DNA from 2 places in the Janthinobacterium tructae genome. Region 2 is predicted to be linked to the other one. Evidence: predicted binding sites of a transcription regulator. Region 2 holds the regulator's gene; the other holds the start of a gene.
The links. Region 2 encodes LexA, which represses DNA repair genes until DNA is damaged. Its sites were predicted from a motif close to ACTGTATNNNNATACAGT; they were not measured.

Region 1 (3,410 bases), 920 kb from region 2:
GACCTGCTGCGTCAGCACCGTCACGCTGTCTTCCAGCGCATGGTCGAACGGTTGATTGGCGATGCCCTTGGCCACCAGGTAGGTGATGGCGATGCTCATCGGCCACAGCAGCAGCAAGGGCGCCAGCATCCAGTCGAGGATTTCGCCAAACAGCGAATGCTCGATGGTGTCATCCTGCTCCGTGGTGGGCGGCTCGAACCAGTCGTCGTCGTCCACCTCGTCCGCTGGCGCTTCGCGCGCCTTCACTTGGTGGCGGGGCCGCTGGCCGGGCCTGCCGCTTCGCCCGCTTCGGCGTTCAGGCGCGCCGCTTCCGAGTATTTTTCCAGGCAATAGCCGAGGCCGCGCACGGTGGCGATGCGCACGCCGCCCACCTCGATTTTTTTGCGCAGGCGGTGCACATACACCTCGATGGCGTTGTTCGACACTTCTTCGCCCCATTCGCACAGGTGGTCGACCAGCTGCTCTTTCGAGACGAGGCGGCCGGTGCGACCCAGCAGGATTTCCAGCAAGCCCAGTTCGCGCGCCGACAGGTCGAGCATCTGGTCGTTGATGTAGGCGCTGCGCCCCACCTGGTCGTAGCTGAGGGGGCCGTGCTTGATGACGGTGGCGCCGCCGCCGGCGCCGCGGCGCGTCAGGGCGCGCACTCTTGCCTCCAGTTCCGACAGGGCGAACGGCTTGGCCATATAATCATCGGCACCCAGGTCGAGGCCATTCACGCGTTGTTCGATGGAGTCGGCGGCCGTCAGGATCAGCACCGGCAGCAGCGAAGCGCGCGCGCGCAGGCGACGCAGCACCTCCAGGCCGGACATCTTCGGCAGGCCCAGGTCGAGGATCAGCAGGTCGAATTCCTGGGTGGACAGGGCCGTATCGGCTTCCTGGCCGGTCTTGACGTAGTCGATGGCATAACCGGACTGGCGCAGCGAGCGGGTCAGGCCATCGGCCAGCACGCTGTCATCTTCGGCAAGTAAAATACGCATGGTGCACTTCCTATGCTTGCAACATCAGGACATCTGAAGTCTGTATTGTGTTTCATTTCCCGCAAGGTGGATAGTTTTTGTGAAAAACAGGCTTGTATTGATCTGTTTCAAAACAAATCCACGTTCCGCTTGCATTGATCACTGTTTTTTTATACAGTACTGTCTGTGTAAAGAATTTAACCCACTGGCGCTATCGCAGGCTGCCGGATTCCACTGAGTCCGCAACTGTAGAACGGCTGAAAGAACATATGGACGATAAAAAAGCTGTAGTACCCGCATCGGAAAAAGCCAAGGCGCTCGCCGCCGCACTGGCGCAGATCGAGAAGCAGTTTGGCAAAGGTTCGGTCATGCGCATGGATGCCAGCGCGGTGATCGAAGAAGTGCAAGTCGTGTCGACCGGTTCGCTCGGCCTCGATATCGCGCTGGGCGTAGGCGGCTTGCCGCGCGGCCGCGTGGTGGAAATCTACGGTCCTGAATCGTCGGGTAAAACCACGCTGACCCTGCAAACCATTGCTGAAATGCAAAAACTCGGCGGCACCTGCGCCTTTATCGATGCCGAGCACGCGCTCGACGTCGGTTACGCGCAAAAGCTGGGCGTGAACCTGCACGAATTGCTGATCTCGCAACCGGACACGGGCGAGCAGGCACTGGAAATCTGCGACGCCCTCGTGCGTTCGGGCAGCGTCGACCTGGTCGTCATCGACTCCGTGGCCGCACTGACGCCACGCGCCGAGATCGAAGGCGACATGGGCGACTCGCTGCCAGGCTTGCAAGCGCGCCTGATGTCGCAAGCCCTGCGTAAATTGACCGGTTCCATCAACCGCACGAATACCCTGGTCATCTTCATCAACCAGATCCGCATGAAGATCGGCGTGATGTTCGGCAGTCCTGAAACCACCACCGGCGGCAATGCGCTGAAATTCTACGCCTCCGTGCGCCTCGATATCCGCCGCACCGGCTCGATCAAGTCCGGCGATGAAGTGATCGGCAACGAAACCAAGGTCAAGGTCGTCAAGAACAAGATCGCGCCACCGTTCAAGGAAGCGCACTTCGACATCCTGTACGGCGCCGGCACCTCGCGCGAAGGCGAAATCCTGGACCTGGGCTCGGATGCCAAGATCGTGGAAAAATCCGGTTCGTGGTACAGCTACAACGGCGAACGCATCGGCCAGGGCAAGGACAACGCCCGCGCCTTCCTGCAAGAGCGTCCGGCGCTGGCCCGCGAGATCGAAAACAAGGTCCGCGCTTCGCTGGGCGTGCGTGAACTGCCCCCGCTGGCTGCTGAAAAGCCGGAAAAAGCGGATAAAGCCGCCGACAAGGCTGCCAAGGCGGAAGCCAAGCCAGAGTAGGTCGTATTAGCGCGGCAAAGCCGCGCGTAATCCGACAACACCACAGACGTCAACAATGTTGTCGGATCAGACGCCAGCAATGTTGTCGGATCAGACGCCAACAATGTTGTCGGATTACGGCCCAAGGGGCCTAATCCGACCTACGCGTGGCTTGCCGCAAGGTTGGACCCTGATCGCCGTCCCGCGCTGTTGCGCCGGGCGGCGATTGTGTTTGGGTGCTGTGATCGTGGAATGAGAGACAAGGTGGGTGTATGGCTGCAGTACAACTAAGCCTGAAGGGCAGGGCGCTCCGCTTTCTGTCGATGCGTGAGCATAGCCGCATGGAATTGCGGCGCAAGCTGCAGCGGCATGCGCAGGAAGGCGATGATGTGGAAGCCTTGCTCGACAGCCTGGAGCAAGCCAACTGGCTGTCGCAGGAGCGCTTTTCCGAATCGCTGATCCACCGCCGCTCGGCCCGTTTCGGCAATAGCCGCATCATGGCGGAATTGCAAAGCCATGGCATAGGCGGTGAAGCGCTGCAGGAACTCAAGGCGGGCCTGGCCGAAGGCGAGACCGCGCGCGCCTGCGAAGTGTGGCGCCGCAAATTCGGTGTAGTGGCGCAGGATGCGGAGCAACGCAACAAGCAGGTGCGCTTCCTGATGCAGCGCGGCTTTTCGCAGCGCGCCGTGCAGGTGGCCTTGAAAGGCCTGGAGCCCGACGACGAGTAATATTGGTTAACTTGACAGCAAGGATCAGTTATTCTGCCCAATTGCTGCTGCGCATGTTGCGTCCCAGCTTATTTACTTGATATACGGGACACCTGATGAGCAATTGGCATGCCGGCTACACGGCCGAAACCGCATACACCTACGGCTATTACACGGAATTGAACCCCTTGCGCATACAGTTGTTGCTGCTGAGCTGGGGCATACAGCCGCCGAAGGTCAGCACCGCATGCGAACTCGGCTTTGGCCAGGGCATGACCGTCAATATCCATGCCGCAGCGTCCGGCACACGCTGGTATGGCACCGATTTCAATCCGGCCCAGACCGCCTTTGCGCAGGAACTGGCCGAGGTATCCGGCAATGGCGCCGTGCTGTCGGAG
Region 2 (3,410 bases):
GCAAAACCTTGCTTGGTCAGCGCTTCAGCGATGTCGAAGTTGGTGACGGAACCGAACAGACGGCCATCAACACCAGCTTTTTGAGCAACTTGAACGGTCAGGCCGCTCAGTTTTTCGCCCTGGGCTTGCGATGCGGCCAGTTTGGCGGCAGCAGCTTTTTCCAGTTCGGCGCGCTTGACTTCGAATTCAGCCACAGCGGTAGCCGTGGCACGACGTGCCAGGCGTTGCGGGATCAGGAAGTTACGTGCGTAACCGTCTTTGACTTTGACGACTTCGCCGAGGTTACCGACGTTAACAACTTTTTCTAACAGAATGATTTGCATAGTTCTTCTCCAGGAATATCTGACCGATTAAGCGTGGTGCAGATCGGTGTATGGCAGCAGCGCGAGGAAGCGAGCGCGCTTGATTGCGGTGTCGACTTGGCGCTGGTAGTGCGCTTTGGTACCGGTCAGGCGTGCTGGCATGATCTTGCCGTTTTCTTGGACGAAGTCTTTCAGCGTGTCGACGTCTTTGTAGTCGACTTGCTCAACGTGAGCTGCGGTGAAGCGGCAGAACTTCTTGCGTTTGAACAACGGGTTTTGCTGTTTGCGTTTTTCTTTAAGCTTGAGCTTATTTTTGTCGAACTTTTTACCGAATGCCATGTCAGGCTCCTGTATCTAAAATGCGCTAGTCGGGGTGACTGCACTAAAATCAATGATGTGAAACACCAAACTCTTGCTGTTGCGGCTCTTCCTGGCCAGGAAACCCGTGAACTGATACACCCCGCCCAAGCTTGCCTGACTGAACCGGCCTGATATTTCGCCAGCGGCTAGCGCGGCAACATCAAACTCGGTCAAACGGGCAATCCCTGCTTCCATCTGCTGCGAACTGTGTTGCAATACTGCATTCACAATCGGCAGCCCTGCCGGGGTATAGCGCAATATTTCGCGCTCGGCAATGATGGCGGTTACTTGTAGCTGGTTCAGCGCACGATCCTGGTCAAGAATTAAGCTGCTGCTGCGGCAGGAGCGGCTGCTGGTGCTTCGGTGCGGTGGCTTTTGGCCGCGTCTTCGCGTTGTACCGATTTCATCATCGGCGAAGGTGCTGTTTCAGCTTTCTTCATTTTAACGGTCAGGTGACGCAACACGGCATCATTGAATTTGAATGCTGTTTCCAACTCGACCAGGGTCTCGTTGTCGCATTCGATGTTCAGGCAGATGTAGTGTGCTTTAGGCAGCTTTTGGATCGAGTAAGCCATTTGACGGCGGCCCCAATCTTCCACGCGGTGAACCGAACCGCCGCGGGTGGTTACGCTGGCTTTGTAGCGTTCGATCATCGCGGGCACTTGCTCGCTTTGGTCCGGATGGACGATAAAGACTATTTCATAATGACGCATGCAAACTCCTTCAGGTCGGATTGATAATCGCCCACCCCGGCGTCAAGACGGGTGTGGGAAGGTCAGCCGAAGATTATAACCGCCTTTTGCAAACGTTTCAATCATTCCTTCAACAAGCGGCCCGCGCACGGAGCAGGCCAGGCGCTTTTTCCTGCCCATTCCAGTATTTCGCACGAAATTCGCGCAAATAACCGAAATCCCCTTGCATAGTGGGCGATACTGTACAAAAATACAGACTGTTCATATAGACAGCATTTTAGTATGCACCCACCGCTCATGATCAAGCTGACAGCACGACAAGAACAAATTCTGAACCTGATCAAGGACGCGATTGAAAACACGGGTTTTCCTCCCACCCGTGCCGAAATCGCCAATGAACTGGGTTTCAAATCGGCCAATGCGGCCGAAGAGCATTTGCAGGCCCTGGCCCGCAAGGGCGCGATCGAGATTTCGCCTGGCACCTCGCGCGGCATCCGCCTGATCGGTGCGGCAGCCGAAGCAGCGCCATCGAAGGTGCCGGCAGCGCTGCTGATGTCGCTGCCCCTGATCGGCCGGGTGGCGGCAGGCTCGCCCATCCTGGCACAGGAAAACCTGGAAGCGAGCTACAACGTGGACCCGGCCCTGTTCTCGGCCAAGCCCGACTTCCTGCTGAAGGTGCGCGGCTGGTCCATGCGCGACGCCGGCATCATGGATGGCGACTTATTGGCCGTCAAGAAGGTCGACAGCGCCAAGAACGGCCAGATCGTCGTGGCCCGCATCGGCGACGAAGTCACCGTCAAACGCTACAAGAAGACGGGTTCCGTCATCGAACTGCTGCCGGAAAACCCCGACTTCAAGGTCATCACCGTATCGCCGGAAGATGAGTTCGCCCTGGAAGGCCTCGCGGTAGGCTTGATGCGCAGCTGGCATTAAACCACCGCAGGTAAAAAGGGCCGCAACAGCATGACTGTTGCGGCCCTTTTCATTTGTCCGCCCGCTTAGGCATCGAGTGCCTGGCGGAAATCCTCGAGCAAATCGGCTTCATCCTCGATACCCACCGACACGCGGATCAAGGACTCGGCAATGCCCATGCTGGCTCGGCGCTCGGCACCCATCTCATAAAAGATCGTGTGAGCGACGGGAATGACCAGGGTGCGCGTGTCACCGAGGTTGCTCGCTGGAATAGCCAGATTCAGGCGATTCAGGAAATCGAAGCAATCGATGCCATCTTTTAATTCAAAGCTGAACAGCGAGCCATAACTGCGGAACAAGTCCGTCGCCAGCGCGTGCTGCGGGTGCGACGCCAAGCCAGGGTAATGCACGGCCGCCACGCGCGGGTCGGCGACCAGCATGCTGGCCAGCGCCAGGGCATTGGAACAGGTGCGGTCCATGCGCAAGGCCATGGTTTCCGCGCCGACGGCGATATGGTGCGCCGCTTCCGGACCCAGCGATGCGCCGAAATCGCGCAAAGCCTTGGCGCGGATTTGCGCGATGCCCCACTGCGCCGGCGCCGCTTTTTTATAATTGTCGAAAATGTTCGGGTACTGCGTCCAGTCGAACACGCCCGTGTCCGTCAAGCTGCCGCCCAGCGCATTGCCGTGGCCGCCGATGGATTTCGTCAGCGCATTGACCACCAGGCCCGCGCCCACCGCTTTCGGGCGGAACAGATAAGGCGTCGTCATGGTGTTGTCGACGATGTACAAAATGCCGCGTTCCTTGCACAAGGCACCGATCTTTGCCAGGTCGGCGATCTGCGTGCGTGGATTGGCGATGGTTTCCACGAACACGATGCGCGTGGCCGGCGTGATGGCGGCCGCCACATTGGCCACCTCGGTGGCGTCGACGAACGAGACGGCGATGCCCTGCCCCGTCACCGTCTGCCACAGGCTGTTGGTATTACCAAACAAAAAGGCCGACGACACCACATGGTCGCCCGCGCGCAGCAGCGACTGCACCACGGCGCCGATGGCGCCCATGCCGGTGGCGAAACACAAGGTGGCCACGCCATCTTCCATCTTGTTGACCTTGTCTTCCAGCGCGGACACCGTCGGGTTAC

Region 1: recA (recombinase RecA) is a predicted target of LexA. The motif match lies at 1,118-1,135, and genes of this name have one in related genera.

Annotation. Positions count from the first base shown of each region.
Region 1 is NZ_CP041185.1:3,590,592-3,594,001, reverse strand. It holds gene FJQ89_RS15765 (sensor histidine kinase) at 1-246, opposite strand, end outside; gene FJQ89_RS15760 (response regulator) at 243-977, opposite strand; gene recA (recombinase RecA) at 1,226-2,326, shown strand; gene recX (recombination regulator RecX) at 2,578-3,033, shown strand; gene FJQ89_RS15745 (class I SAM-dependent methyltransferase) at 3,129-3,410, shown strand, end outside.
Region 2 is NZ_CP041185.1:2,669,754-2,673,163, forward strand. It holds gene rplI (50S ribosomal protein L9) at 1-323, opposite strand, end outside; gene rpsR (30S ribosomal protein S18) at 351-641, opposite strand; gene priB (primosomal replication protein N) at 657-965, opposite strand; gene rpsF (30S ribosomal protein S6) at 986-1,375, opposite strand; gene lexA (transcriptional repressor LexA) at 1,652-2,287, shown strand; gene FJQ89_RS11685 (cystathionine gamma-synthase family protein) at 2,353-3,410, opposite strand, start outside.